DNA from 2 places in the Clostridium pasteurianum DSM 525 genome. Region 2 is predicted to be linked to the other one. Evidence: a T-box and tRNA genes for the amino acid it is inferred to sense, from the RefSeq annotation. Region 2 holds a T-box; the other holds one or more tRNA genes.

Region 1 (7,937 bases), 1.2 Mb from region 2:
TTATTTAACTCATCTGATTTTTTTCTTGTCTTTTTTTTAATTAAATTATTTATAGCATCCTCAATATCTTCTTTATCCCAACCTAATGCTTCTAATTCCTTTTTTCTTTTATTTACTTCATCATTTATTACTAACTTTGCTTTTTCATATTCAGCATTAAAATCTATACTTTCACTGTACGAGTCCTTAAATTCTAAAATTTCACCCTCAACTATTGTTTTTCCATATAAGACTTCCCGTTTTTCATATTCATCATCTTTAAAATCAATTTCTCTAATTTTTTTATAATGATCTACTACTTCCGTCTCTTTTCTAAAATAATCCCACAATTTATCCATTCCTAATTCTTTATGATATATTACTAGCGCATTATTATCAATTTCATATGCAGTAATATATTCATCTGGAATTGCTCTTAAAACTCTACCTATAATTTGTGCAAACATATTCAAACTTTTATATGGTCTAAATAAAGCTGCTATTGTTAAATACTGATGATCATAGCCCTCTCCCATCATTCCAACATTAATCACCACATTACACTTGTTTAATTCAATATCCTTAAACTTTTCTTCTTGCACATTCTTGGGCATTTTGCTATGTATCAAAATTACTTCTATTCCTTCAGATTTATATAATTCATATAACCTTTCAGCATGTCTTATACTGCAAGCTGAAGCCATTATTTTATGAGGAACATTAGGTGAATGCTTCTTCAATTCATTTAACTCTTCTATACTACTACGTACAACTTCTAAAGAGCATTCATCTGACATAGCAACTGAACGCTGAACCCATTCTTCATCATGTAAATTTTTTGCTTCTTCTATACTAAGTTTTTTACCTTTCTCATCGATAAAATATATTTCTGAAGAACTCAATGTTTTGTTCCTTAGCCATTTTACATACCTAGCTTCCATGACTTCTGACAGTTTTGTTTCATGTATTAACTTACCAGGAACCTTTAGCCCATCTCCTCTGTAAGGTGTCCCTGTTACATGTAATACCTTTGCATCCTTAAAATAATTTAACGCTGCTTGCCATGTATTAGCTGGTGCATGATGTGCTTCATCTACAATTATCATATCAAAAAAATCAGGTTTCACTCTATTTAACAAAGAATTCTGAAAATTAGGATTTAGTTTCTGAACATTAGTATAAACAATGTCAGCTGAAAATAATTCAGAATCAAACAATTCATTTTTATATGGTACTAACACCGGAAGGTCATCTATATTAAATATAACATCCATGTTTATCCAAAAATTATCTTCTAAAGCTTCCATAGTTTTTGCTATACTTTTTTTTGTTACAGTTCCAGGAGTTATTATTAATACTCTGCCCTCACATATGCCATAAGGTGCTATTGATATTAATCCGCTTTTACCTGTTCCTGTTGGTAAGACAACCAATGAAGCTTCTTTTGGATTACTTTTAAAATGAGATAAAATTTTTAAGTATGCTTCAATTTGTGGCTTCCTTAACTTTTTATTTCCTTCTATATAACAAGGAGTATCAATAAAATACAATTTTTCATTCCCCCCTATACCCAAAATATAATATTATAATAACATAGTTGTATGTTTTTGGGATATATTTTCAGTAATTTTATTATTTTGGGCAATAATAAAGAGCACTCATTTACATAATATGAACGCCCTTTATATAATACATAAACCTCTATTTAATTCTATCCTAAACTTCCGTTACCACTTCAGCCTTAACTTTCCTATCGTAATACTCCTTATTATATAGCAGAACCACGCATTCCACATGCCATGTCATAGGAAGCATAATTTCAATGAGGTTAACATTATTGAAAATAACATTTTAATAATTCTATAGTTATCATCATTTCTCTTTTAGCAATCGCTACCCTATCCTCGTTGAAAAAACTTGTACTTATATTTTTAATAACAAAAGTTTTATTTTTTCTAATTAAATTTCTTGCCTCCTGAATTTTTGTCCAGTTAACTTTTCTAGGCATCGCATTCATATCCCCAATAAATTACTTTACTATAATGATATGATGTCATCTATTAAGAATATACTTATCTTTACTATCTTCTCTCTTTAGTTGCTTCCTTTAGTAGAGTAATGGCAATTTCTGAACGTGATTTTGCATCTGATATTCTATCATTTATATGTCGTGATGATGCATATGATGCATAATTAATACTTCTATTACTTTTAACATTTTTTTTAGCATCTTTAAGCTTATTCCAGTTTACGGCTCTAGAAATATTTTTCATATTCGTACCCTCCTCTCACAACTTTATTGTTCCTGTGTGCAATTTATTTCATCGATAATAGACAATAACTTGTTTTCAAAAATTTTAGTTAAATTATATATAATACATTCTTCTGCTAAAATTAAATTAGAATCAGATTTTAAAATAATAATAGATTCAACATCAGGTACTAAGGTACACTGATAAGGAATACATAAGTAATGTTTATTATTTTCATCAAATAATCTTGTTTCTATTACAATACTTTCATATCGTGAATAATATTTCTTTATACTATTTGATAAACTTAAACAACTTTGCACTTCTTCTAAAGCCAATATTTCAATATGAATTTTGTCTTTTTCTTGTGTACAAAAATATTTTTCCAAATAATTTTCTAAATGCTTTAAAATATCAACATCATGACTTGTATTACTTGCAGCCATTCTCAAGTCATTTTCTACATCACTTATGTATAAATCAATATTCTGCACAGCCTTATATTCTGACTTTATCTTATCAATCAATGTTTCCGTAATGTTTATTTGGGTCTCAATGCTTTTTTCTATTGTATGAAATTTTACCTTAGTAGCTCCAAATGTAATTTCATCTAGCCCTTTGCATGAAATTATAAATATATCTACTAATATTATAGCAATAAAAGTGTATAATGTAAAAACTAGATTATTTGAAATACCTAACTTATTTTGCCCTATAATATTTATAATATTATTATCTACTGTCCCCAATAAAAATAATAATACAAAAGTACTTATGCAATAATATGTTCTCCTAATTTTCATTCTATTTTCATAAGTTATTGAGGGTTGCATATACCACATTACATTCACAAAAACCAGCAATGAATAACACATAACTATAATATACCAGTTTTCTTTTGCAAATGTGTTCTTAAACTTAATTAAATAAAATGTAATAAGTACAGGAAGCAAATTTATTAAAAGATACATGTGTTTTTTATTTTTCACTTTCACCACATCCTACACTGACTTAATATATACATTATAATATATTATTTTAAGATTTTGCACAAAATTTTGCTTATCTCTCTTTAATCTTATATATTCAGCAAGTAATTCTCATAAATATTGATATCACTTTATTGACTTGTGAAATTTTTTTAAAGAATTATCTTTAATGGTTTGCTGTATTACTTTTCGAATTAAAGCTAACAAAAAACTACCCATCTTAATGAGTAGTTCCATCTGGTGCAGGTGACGGGACTTGAACCCGTACGTCTTCGACACACGCCCCTCAAACGTGCCTGTCTGCCAATTCCAGCACACCTGCATAATATTCAATTTTTTATTTTAACGAGGGTTTTTCACAATTTTAACTTCAACTTTGGCACTGACATAACGCCATCCCAAACGTGCCTGTCTGCCAATTCCAGCACACCTGCATAATATTTAAATTTTTATTTTAACGAGGATTTTTTACTATCTTTACTTCAACTTTGGCACTGACATAACGCCATCCCAAAGTAGCCTGTCTGCCAGTTCCAGCACTCTCGCATATTTAATTTTTACTAAAAAACAACTATCTCTATTAAATAAGTATTTTCATATACTGTAAATAATCACGATATAGATTATATTATATAGATTTGATTTCGTCAATAGTTTTTTGCATATCTAAAAACATAGTTGTTACTAAAAAACAAATCATATTATATATTTAAACTAAAGTGAGCTTTGATATTGAAATGTAGAATATCAAAGCTCGGCTTTAAATTATTTACAATATCAATTTAAAAACTTATTTTCAAACTAATTATTACTATAAAGCCATCTATATATATTATAGTTCACCCTTATTTTCTTAACATACTTGTCCGTCTCAGGGAAAGGTATATAGTGAATATTTTTTCCATCCTTTGAGTGATCTTTATTGTTGAGCCAAGATCTAACATTACCTCTTCCACCATTATAGGCAGCAGATACCAAGTCCCAGTTGTTAAACTCCTGTCTAAGATTATCCAGATACCAGCATCCCATTCTTATACTGTATTCGGGATCATATAACTTATCAGCACTGAAGCCCTTAAGTCCCATTTTTTCTGCGGCCCATTGCCCTGTTTCTTCAGTTATCTGCATTATTCCATAGGCATTTTTATTAGATTTAGCTTCTGGATTAAAATTACTTTCTGTTTTTGCAATAGCAGCTACATAGTAGGGACTCAAATTATATTTACTTGAATATTCATATATATATTTAGAATATTTCATAGGATAATAATGTTTTCCTATTGTTTTTACATTTAATGCTGCAACTATTACTATAACCACTATAACAAAAATGAATAGTAAACTTTTTCCTTTCATTGTTCCTCCTACAATATATTTATAGATGTCAATAGTTTTTCAACTTGACTTTCAGTATAGTCTATACTTACACTGGTATCTATTATAACATCTACATATTTTTTCTTTTCTTCCAAGGGCATCTGAGCATTTATTCTGTTGATTACCTGCTGAAGGTTCATTTTATCTCTTTCCATAACTCTTTTTATTTGTGTTTCTCTATCAACCCAAGCTAGAATATTCAAATCCATATCATTATTTATTCCCGTTTCAATTAGTATTGGAGCATCAAGGACACAAATATTTTCCTTTAAATCCTCATATAGTTTAATATGCTTGAATATGTCCTTTTTAATATAGGGCATTATTATTTCCTCTAATTTTTTTCTTCTAGCATAGGAGGCAAATACATAATCTCCAAGCTTTCTTCTTAAAAGTTTTCCATCTCCATCAAAAAATTCTATTCCAAATTCCTGTTTTATTTCTGATAGTAATTCAGGATAAATATTTAAAACTTCTCTTGAAATAACATCTGCATCTATAACAGGAATAGATCTCTCTTTAAACATCCTAGCTACAGTACTCTTTCCACTTCCAATTCCACCTGTGAGTCCCACCTTTAACATAATCATTCCCCAATTCTTTATTTATTTTGCTTCATACCAAGTTTCCCCTATATTTATATCAACTTCTAATGGAACCTTTAGTTCAATTGCATTCTCCATTTCTTCTTTAACTAATTTTTTCACAACCTCAATCTCATCCTTATATACATTTAAAATCAGTTCATCATGAACCTGAAGTATAATAGTACTCTTTAAATTTTCTTCTTTAAGTTTGTTATATACCTTTACCATAGCTAACTTAATTATATCTGCTGCACTTCCCTGTATTGGAGTATTCATGGCCAGTCTTTCTCCAAAAGATGCTACCATTTTATTTCTGGCCTTTATTTCAGGTATATATCTTCTCCTATTTAATATAGTGGTAACATATAAATCTTCCTTTGCCTTAATTACAATATCCTCAAGGTATTTTTTTACATTAGGATATCTTTCAAAATAAGTATCTATATATTCCTTTGCCTTACTTTTTGGTATTTTAAGATCCTGTGCAAGACTGAAATCCCCTATACCATAAACTATACCAAAATTAACTGCCTTTGCATTACTTCTCATAAGAGGTGTAACCTGATCAATTGGCACATTAAATACTTCTGAAGCAGTCTTTGTATGTATATCACTGTGATGTTTAAAGGCATTTATTAAATTTTCATCATTGGCAATATGGGCAAGAACTCTTAATTCTATCTGTGAATAATCTCCAGATAAGATTACACATTCAGAATCATCAGGTATAAATACCTTTCTTATCTCTCTTCCCATTTCGTGCTTTATAGGTATATTTTGGAGATTAGGTTCCGTACTTGAAAGTCTTCCTGTAGTGGTAACCGTCTGATTGAAACTTGAATGTATTCTATCATCAGAATCAATAACAGTTTTAAGGCCCTCCACATAAGTGGAATACAATTTTGTAAGCTGCCTATAATAAGTTATATTATCTATTATAGGATGCTTATCTCTTAATTTCTCAAGTACCTCTGCATTAGTGGAATATCCTGTCTTTGTCTTCTTGATTACAGGCAAATCAAGCTTTTCAAATAGAATTTTACCTAGCTGTTTTGGCGAACTTATATTAAATTCTTCCCCAGACAGACTGTAAATTTCCTCTTTAGTCTCCTGTATTTTTTCACTAAATTTCTCTCCTAGTTCATTGAGCTTTAATTTATCAATTTTAAAACCTCTTGCTTCCATAGATGATAGCACTTCTATTAAAGGTTTTTCTACATTGTAAAATAACTCCTCCATATTTAATAACTTTATCTTTTCACTTAAATCTTCGTAGATAGGCTTTAAATATTGGATTTCTTTTACTCTAAGAAGTTCATCTTCATCTTTTATATCTATATTTAAATTATCTCTTATTAGTCCATTAAGTCCATATTCACTTTGGGCTGGATCAATGAGATAAGCAGCTATCTTTGTATCAAAAATCAATCCTTTTAGTGAAACATTTATTTTTGCCAATATAGTATAAGGTATTTTTGAATCATGAATGACTTTTTCTATATTTTCATCTTCAAAAATTTTTTTCAAAACACCTATTAATTCTTCCGAATCACTGTTAAAAATTTCAGCATAATCAATTATATAATTTCTATCCCCTGTATTTAAATATATTTTCTTTATACTGCTCTTAGAATAAATTTGCTCATCTTCATTTTCAAATAAAATATACAATATATCCTTTATTGAATTTGCTGCTTCTTTAAGTTTTTCTATAGTATCTATAAGTTTATATTCTACTTTTATATCCTCTAAAGATTCCTGCCCATCTTCCTTAGAGGAAACTGGAATCTTATTCATGAGACTTTTAAATTCAAGCTTCACAAACATTTTCCTTACAGCTTCTACATCGAATTTCTCCTTGGATTTTATGTCTTCTAAATCTATCTCTATTGGAACATCCGTTACTATAGTAGCAAGCTTTTTACTAAATACCGCCTGCTCTCTATACTCCTTAAGGTTTTCTTTGATCTTTTTACCACTTAAATTATCTATATTCATAAGAACATTTTCAATGCTGCCATATTCCTTTATAAGCTTAAGTGCTGTCTTTTCTCCAATACCAGGTACTCCTGGAATATTATCCGAACTATCTCCCATAAGACCTTTCACATCTATAAACTGTTTTGGAGTAACTCCATAATCCATAAGCATTCTATCTTTATCATAAATTTCTTTTTCTGTCATTCCCTTTTTATTTATGACTATCTTTACATTATCCTCTGCCAGTTGAAGAGCATCTTTATCCCCTGTAACTATATAAACTTCTATCCCCTGATTTCTGGAGAAAGAAGCAAGAGTTCCTATTAAATCGTCTGCCTCAAAGCCTTCTATTTCAAATATGTTTATAGCAAGCTTTTCTAAAAGTTCCTTTACTACTGGAAACTGTTCTGAAAGTTCTGGAGGCATTTTCTTTCTGCCAGCCTTATAATCTTTATAATCCTTATGCCTAAAAGTAGGTGCCTTTTTATCAAAAGTTGTAACTATATAATTAGGTTTAAGTTCTTCCCTCATTTTAAACAGCATATTTATAAATCCATAAATAGCATTAGTATTTAAACCTTCTGAATTATTTAAGGCAGGTATTGCATAGAAAGCTCTATTCATAAGACTATTGCCATCTAATATAAGCAATCTTTCCATCATCTAATCACTTCTCCATTCTCGGACTTTCTTTGTTAAAATCTTCATCTCATCATTATCACTAGGACTTTTAAAGTTTTATATTAAAAATACTGCTAAGAGTATATTTCCCT
Region 2 (7,937 bases):
TGTTCTAAAGGGAACAGGAAAAACTGCCTATGAAGCATTAAATGATGTAAACTTAGCTTCCAGCTATCAAATAAACTACACCCAAAACAAAGCTATAATATATACAAAGAGAGCTGCAGCACAGGGAATAGAAAGTTATTTTGATATATTTAGAAGAGATACCCAAGCTATAATAAAACCCTACATGCTTGTTTATGATGGAGATGTAGAAAGACTTGCAAAGGGAAATTTTGAAGGAGAACAATTTATAGGATTATTTATATGGGATTTAATAATTAATGTGAGAAGCAGCCCAAGAGCAGTACAATCTTCTCTCAATAGATATTTATCAAGAAGGGTATCTCCAAGCAGGACAGATGTGCTGACAGTGCTGAAGATAGATAATGATCAACCTAATCCTTCATTGGTAATTAATGGTGGAGCCATAATGGAAAATGATAAATTAGTTGAAATGCTTCCAAGTTCAGAGGGTCAGGCATATAATTTCCTCGTTGATGTAATACAACAAGGATCCATGGAAGTGGCAGATCCTAGAGACAGCAGTAAATATATATCTTTATCTATAGAAAATAGCAAAACCGATACAGATGTAAATTTACGGGGTAACACTGTAGATGTTACAAAGAAGATAAATGTAAAGGCAAGAATTGTAGAATTTCAAAAGTATATGGACTTAACGGATGAAGAATTAGAGCAGATTAGAAAAGGTGCAGAAGCCAATTTAATTAATGCCTGTACAAATATATTTAACAAGTATAAGAAGAGAGATTTGGATATCTTTATGATTGGTCAGGAACTTGAAAATAAATATGGTGATAAAATTCCTATAGGAGGAGAGGTTATAAAACATGCCAATATGAAAATAGAGCCAAGAGTATTTATTGATAGCCCTGGAAAAATTGATAAATATCAACAATAATTTAAATTTATAAGTTATAATTATAAAAATTTTAGATATGAAATTTTTGGTATATATAAAGATATTACATATACACTAATAAATTATTATATACTGTATATGTAATATCTTATTTAATATATTTTATTTTACAACTATATTAACAAGGTGTCCTTTAATTACAATTACTTTAACAACCTTTTTACCTTCAACAGCAGCTTTAATGTTATCATCATTTAAAGCAAGTTCTTTAATTTCATCTTCTTTTAAATTAGAAGCTATATTTGTTCTGGCTTTAATCTTACCATTTACTTGTATAGCTATTTCCATTTCATCTTTGATTAATGCCTTTGGATCAAATTTTGGCCAGGATTCATTGAAAACTGAAAAATTATTTCCACAATTAGCCCACATCTCTTCAGCAAAATGAGGAGCAAAAGGAGATAGAAGTCTTATGAAATCATCAACGCATTCCTTTAAGAATTCTGGATTCTTTTTATCTTCATTTATATATTTTGAAAGTGCATTTGTAAATTCCATTATTTTTGCTATGCAGGTGTTAAACTGGAACTTTTCAGCATCTTCGCTTATACCTTTAATGGAAAAATTTCTTACATAGTTAAGTTCTTTTTCAGCTTTATCTATAGTATTCTTACTGTTATCTGAAGATTCAGTGCACTGAGACAGAATTCTTTCCACTCTGTCTACAAATTTAGAAATAGCCTTTATACCATCATCGCTCCAAGCTCCACCTTCTGTATAGTCAAAACCAAACATAAGATATAATCTAAATACATCTGCACCATATTCGCTTATATAATCATCTGGTGATATTGTATTTCCCTTGGATTTACTCATCTTTTGTCCATCTGGTCCAAGGATCAATCCCTGGTGTCTTAAGGAAAGAAAAGGTTCATCAAAGTTTAAGTATCCCATATCTCTTAATGCTTTTGTTATAAATCTTGCATATAAAAGATGCATGCAGGCGTGTTCAGGACCTCCAACATATTTATCTACAGGAAGCATTTTGTTTATTATTTCAGGATCAAAGGCTTTGTCACTGTTTTTATTGTCTGCATATCTTAAATAATACCAAGATGAACATACGAAGGTATCTAAAGTATCAACTTCTCGTTTTGCTGGCCCGCCACAATGAGGGCAAGTTGTATTTACAAATTCATCACTTTTAGCAAGGGGAGATTTACCATCTGGAGCAAACTCAACATCATAAGGAAGTTCTACAGGCAGCTGCTCTTCTGGCACAGCTACAGTACCACATTTTTCACAATAAACTATAGGGATAGGAGCACCCCAATATCTTTGTCTTGAAACAAGCCAATCACGAAGTCTGTAGTTGACTTTCCAGTGCCCTAGATTTTTGGAAGATAATAATTTTACTATAGCTTCTTTGGCTTTATTACCAGATAGACCGTCAAATTCACTACTATTAACAAGTTTGCCGTATTCAGTATAAGGAAGGCTGTCTCCACCTTCAATTACTCTTATTATTGGAAGATTATATTTTGTTGCAAAGGCAAAATCTCTCTCATCATGAGCTGGTACTGCCATAACTGCACCTGTTCCATAAGTTGCAAGTACATAGTCGGCTACCCAGATTGGTACTTTTTTGCCGTTTGCTGGATTTGTGGCATAGGCACCAGTGAATACACCGGTTTTTTCTCTTGTTAAAGATTGTCTTTCTATATCTGTTTGCTTTGAGGATTGAATTTTGTACTCTTCTACAGCAGATTTGTATTCCTCTGTGGTTACTTTATCTGTTAGAGGGCTTTCAGGAGCCAGAACTACATAGGTAACTCCTAGTAATGTATCAACTCTTGTAGTGAATACGTCAAAGGTTATATCGCTGTTGTCTACTTTAAAAGTAGCTTCTGCACCTTTGGATTTACCTATCCAATGTCTTTGCATAGCTTTTGTCTTTTCAGGCCAATCCAAATCCTCAAGTTTTTGTAAAAGCTCTTCCGAGTAATCAGTAATTTTTAAAAACCATTGTGTCAAATCTTTCTTTATTACTTCACTGCCGCATCTTTCACAGCCGCCATCTACTACCTGTTCATTTGCAAGTACTGTATTACAGCTAGGGCACCAGTTAACAGGAGCTTTTTTTCTGTAAGCTAATCCTTTTTCATAAAGTTTTAAAAATAGCCATTGAGTCCATTTATAATAGTCAGGAAAACAGGTAACTACTTCGTGGTCCCAATTGAACATTGCACCCATAGCTTTAAGCTGCTTTTCCATAGTTTCTATATTTTTAAGAGTAGAATCTTTTGGATGAATACCTGTTTTTATAGCATAGTTTTCTGCAGGAAGACCAAAGGCGTCAAATCCCATAGGCTGAAACACATTGAAACCCTGCATTCTTTTAAATCTTGCCCAAGAGTCTACCGGACCATAATTAAACCAGTGACCAGCATGAAGCTTTGCACCAGAAGGATATGAAAACATTTCAAGTGCATATAATTTTTTATCCATATTTGATTCATCAAATTTATAAAGTTTTTTATCTTGCCATATTTTTTGCCATTTTTCATCAATTTTAGTATTGTAGTTTCCCAATTAAATAACCTCCTCGTAATTTTAATATGTAATTTATCCTGTGCTTTCTAGCTATAATACTCTAAATTTTAAAAGATAGAGATTATATAGGTATGCAAAGATAATTAGTTTAAAAGTGGTGTAAGTACAAAAGTAAATATCAACTAAGTAAGAACTATTGATTAAAGTCCAAATAAAAAACCTCCATCTCAAAAAAGAGACGAAGGTTAAACTCCGTGGTACCACTCTACTTAGGTAAGAACCTCACTTTATAATATAACGGATTAACCGTACTACTTTTTAGTAGTAATGCTCCCAAGCGAGTTCATATATAATCATCACTGTTTTGCAGCAATCAACAGCTCTCTTTAGATGAGTTCAATATTACTATTCTTGTTCAAGGCAAAATATAATAATGTAATTATGCCACTATATTATAAGTTATAAAGTATTTATTGTCAATAAATTAAAATAAAAAAGCTAAGATAAAAATCTTAGCTTTTCTTTGGCTGCCCTAGCAGGACTCGAACCCACACAATGCCTGAACCAGAATCAGGTGCCTTACCAATTTGGCTATAGGGCATCAGCAACAATTAATATTCTATCATTTTTTTTATAAATGTCAATATAAATCTTATGAAAATTTTAGAATAAATAGTTTCATGCAGGAAAATATTCCCTTTATACAACATAGAGGTGAATTCTATTATGATATTGTTCTCAAGGATGATACTAAAATTAATGCAGGTTTTTTAGGAACGGTTTCAGCAAAAGATGATAAGGATATATATTTAGCTTTAAAAGAATTAGATGAAATATTAGTTAAAACTGGTGCACAAAAGACAGTGGACAGTAAATATTTCAACATAGGAGTTAAGGATTTAGATAAATTATATGCAAATAGAATAAGGAGTATTTTACTAAATATAAGATAAATAAAAATCAGATTGACTATTGACATTACACAGATATAATGTTAATATAATAAAAATAATTTATTTCTGAAATATTTTGAAAATTTAATACAGAGTACTCTTATCAAGAGTGGTGGAGGGACTGGCCCTTTGAAGCCCGACAACCGGCATTAATTTAAATGTATCGGTGTTAATTCCTACAGGTGTGTAATATTTTGAAAGATGAGAAATTTAGTATAAACATAAATTTTTTTATAGCAAAAACTACTTTTCTTATAGGAAAAGTAGTTTTTGCTATAATTGATTTCACCTGACTAACTTGGCGTAAGTCTCTCACGCACTCTGTACAGCCCTCACACAAAATCGAAAACAAGATTTTAGTTCTCTGCTTGCACTCTGTGAAAGCGACCAAATACAAAATAAATTTTGTTTTGTCTGCTTTTCTTCAAGTTGGAGTTCTACGCCAAGTAAGCCATGCATTTGCAGTTCTAAAATTCAGATGGGGTAAAAGAATCCCCACCTGAATTAAGAACTTGCTTCAATTTTAGAGATTTAAATAAATGGAGGTATTTAAAATGGATATAGGAGATAGGTTTCTAAACATTCTCAATGATAACGCTGGAAATTTTAAAAATGATGAGGCCTTTGCTATTTGCCCTAAAGTTTTTTATGAAAACTTAAGTGAAAAAGAAATTTCTGCTATGCAGGAACTTTACAGCAGAGCTTATAAAAAGGCACAAGAGCAGGTTAATAAAAATAAATATAATGGTTTTAATGACTTTTTTAATGGGAGTGGAATATAAAAGTTTTAGATGAATTGAGATTATAGTATTTAAATATAAAACTACAGTACTATTTATAGAATAGATTATATAAATAACGCTGTAGTTTTTTGTGGCTAAAATAAAACTATCCTAAAAAATCTGTGTGAATTTTCTTCAGTGGAGTTTACACAGATTTTTTTATTGAATATGTTTTAGTTAATAAATAGCTAATATTATAAACTTAATTTTAATATTATTTTTGAAAATTACAAATTTTATACGAATTATTTAATTTATTAATTACAAGTTGGTTTACTATGTATTCTATGTTATAATAAGTGGTACAAAATACTTGTTTTTATTTGGTATTTTGTAAAAAATAATAAAATTTTAGAAAAAGTTAAAATAATATATAAATTAAAATATCTAAAAATTTTTAAAAGGGATGATGTACAAATGAAAATACTAGGGAAAATAAAAGTAAGAGTAAAAATGGTATGCGCTTTTCTTATTATAACAGTATTAATTGCTGTAGTGGGAGTAATTGGAATGAGTTCATTAAAGAAGGTTAATGCAAATTCACAAGATATGTACAAAAATAGTCTGCAGAATATTTATATGCTTACAGATATGCAGAAAAATTTAATAAGGGATAAAAGTGATATAATACAATTGGTTTATCTAAAAAATCCTGTAAAAAATTTTGCATTAAAGCAGGAGATTAATACTAATGTCAGTACAAACAATATACATATAGCTAATATTGAAAAAATACCCATGAAAGATTCGGATAAAAAATTATGGGATACATATAAAAGTCAATTACAACAGTATAGAGAAGACAAAAAGAAAATTTTACAATTGGTTGACAATAATGATTTCGATGGAGCAATAAAAGAATATGAAAATTCCGTAAACAAGTGGGAGACAATGTTTCAAACTATAGATAATCTTGTAGCTACTAATTCTATGGGAGCAAAATTAACTAATGAAAATAATATGTCGGTTTATACTAATTCAAATACTAGTATTCTCATATGTATTATAGGAGGAGTTGTTCTCTCATTAATTTTAGGGTTGATTCTTACTAGAGAAATAACGAAGCCTTTGTTAAAAATAAAAGCTTTTGCAGAGAGGCTTGCTGATTTTGATTTTTCAATATTCATAGCAGTATCTGGCAAGGATGAGTTTTCTCAAACTGCAATTGCTCTTAATACTGCACAAAAAAATGTTAATAGTCTAATTAAAAATATTATACAGAATTCTCAGTATATGAATACTGCCAGTGAAAAACTTTTCTCTATGGTAGAAGAATTAAATTCAAATTTTAAAAATATAGATTCATCTACAAAACACATAACAGTTCAATTACAGGAAACCAGTGCTTCTTCTGAAGAAATTAGTGCTTCAGTACAGGAGGTAGATGCAAGTATTAATCAATTGATGGAGAGATCAATGGAAGGAAGTAATAATGCCAATGAATCTAAAGAAAATGCTAAAAGTGTAAAGACTAAAGTAGAAAATTCTATAAAACAGATAAGGGATTTATATGATGAAAAAAGAAATAAGATTTTAAAATCCATAGAGGATGGAAAGGTAGTAGAGAATATAAAGGTTATGTCAAATGCAATTGCAGATGTTTCTAAACAGATAAATCTGCTGGCTCTTAATGCTGCTATTGAAGCTGCCAGGGCGGGTGAACAGGGCAAAGGCTTTGCAGTAGTTGCAGAAGAGGTTAGGAAGCTTGCTGAACAGTCAGCGGAATTAGTGACAGAAATTCAAGATACTATTTTAAAAGTTCAAAAGGCTTTTAAAAATCTTTCAATTAACAGCAATGAAGTACTAAGATTTATAAACGAAAATATTAATGCGGATTTGGAGGATTTTGAAAATATGGGGAACCAATATTATGATGAAGCAAATTTTGTGAGTTCTATGACGGAAGAAATAGCTGCTATGACAGAAGAAATAAATGCTACTGTAGATCAAGTTAGTACAGCAGTACAAGGTATGGCAGGAGCCGCTCAAAAATCCTCTGAAAATGCAGATACTATAAAAGATAGCATAGTGGAAGTAACGGAGAGTATAGAACAAGTTTTTAAAACCTCACAAGACCAGGCTGAACTTGCACAAAAACTTAATGAGGCAACACAAAAATTTAAGATATAATAACTGATGAAAATTAATTTAAAGATCAGAATTGCAAAGAATTCTGATCTATATTTTTGTTTTAAATTAATAATATATGAAGGTTTATGACAAAAAAACAATAGTTTATTACAATATTAACAAAAAGTACATGAAATATGATATTATATATGGAATATGCAGATAAATACTTGAAATGAGAGGACTATCATAAGATGGAACAGATAAGAGAGTACACATTAATTGAGGATAAAAAAGTCAAAAGAATATTTAATATAATGATTTTTATATTATTTGTCAGTATCTGTGCTTTTGGAAGCTTTGAGCTTCTTAAGATACAAATATATAACCAGCACAAAGATGATTTGAATTTTTTACATATTGTATTAAAAATTATAATTATTTTATATATGTCTATCTTCATACATGAATTGGGGCATTTAGTTATAGCGAGAATATATAAATATGATCTGAAGTTTTTCTGTGCAGGGCCATTTTTTATATTAAAAGATAAGGGGAAATTAAAATTTAAAATTAAAATAACAGCATTTTTATTTGGGGGAGCCACAGGGATCGATCTACAAGCCTCTGTAAAATCAGAAGAAGATTTTATAAAACTGAAGAAAGAATTTAAAAGTTTTTTATTAGGTGGTTGTATAT

Evidence for each region. A T-box is a leader RNA that pairs with one kind of tRNA and senses whether it is charged. The one in region 2 lies ahead of leuS (leucine--tRNA ligase), so its partner is inferred to be a tRNA-Leu.
Region 1: it has a tRNA-Leu gene. The T-box ahead of leuS (leucine--tRNA ligase) is inferred to sense a tRNA for this amino acid. The anticodon was not compared.

Annotation. Positions count from the first base shown of each region.
Region 1 is NZ_CP009268.1:2,631,452-2,639,388, forward strand. It holds gene CLPA_RS11950 (DEAD/DEAH box helicase) at 1-1,529, opposite strand, end outside; gene CLPA_RS21205 (hypothetical protein) at 1,814-1,987, opposite strand; gene CLPA_RS11955 (hypothetical protein) at 2,061-2,252, opposite strand; gene CLPA_RS11960 (hypothetical protein) at 2,276-3,220, opposite strand; tRNA gene CLPA_RS11965 (tRNA-Leu) at 3,459-3,542, opposite strand; gene CLPA_RS11970 (lytic transglycosylase domain-containing protein) at 4,022-4,576, opposite strand; gene coaE (dephospho-CoA kinase) at 4,585-5,181, opposite strand; gene polA (DNA polymerase I) at 5,203-7,824, opposite strand.
Region 2 is NZ_CP009268.1:1,386,169-1,394,105, forward strand. It holds gene CLPA_RS06210 (Ger(x)C family spore germination protein) at 1-919, shown strand, start outside; gene leuS (leucine--tRNA ligase) at 1,043-3,472, opposite strand; T-box leader at 3,665-3,861, opposite strand; tRNA gene CLPA_RS06220 (tRNA-Gln) at 3,958-4,034, opposite strand; gene CLPA_RS20395 (hypothetical protein) at 4,114-4,386, shown strand; SAM riboswitch class I at 4,484-4,594, shown strand; gene CLPA_RS06230 (hypothetical protein) at 4,941-5,168, shown strand; gene CLPA_RS06235 (methyl-accepting chemotaxis protein) at 5,586-7,298, shown strand; gene CLPA_RS06240 (M50 family metallopeptidase) at 7,493-7,937, shown strand, end outside.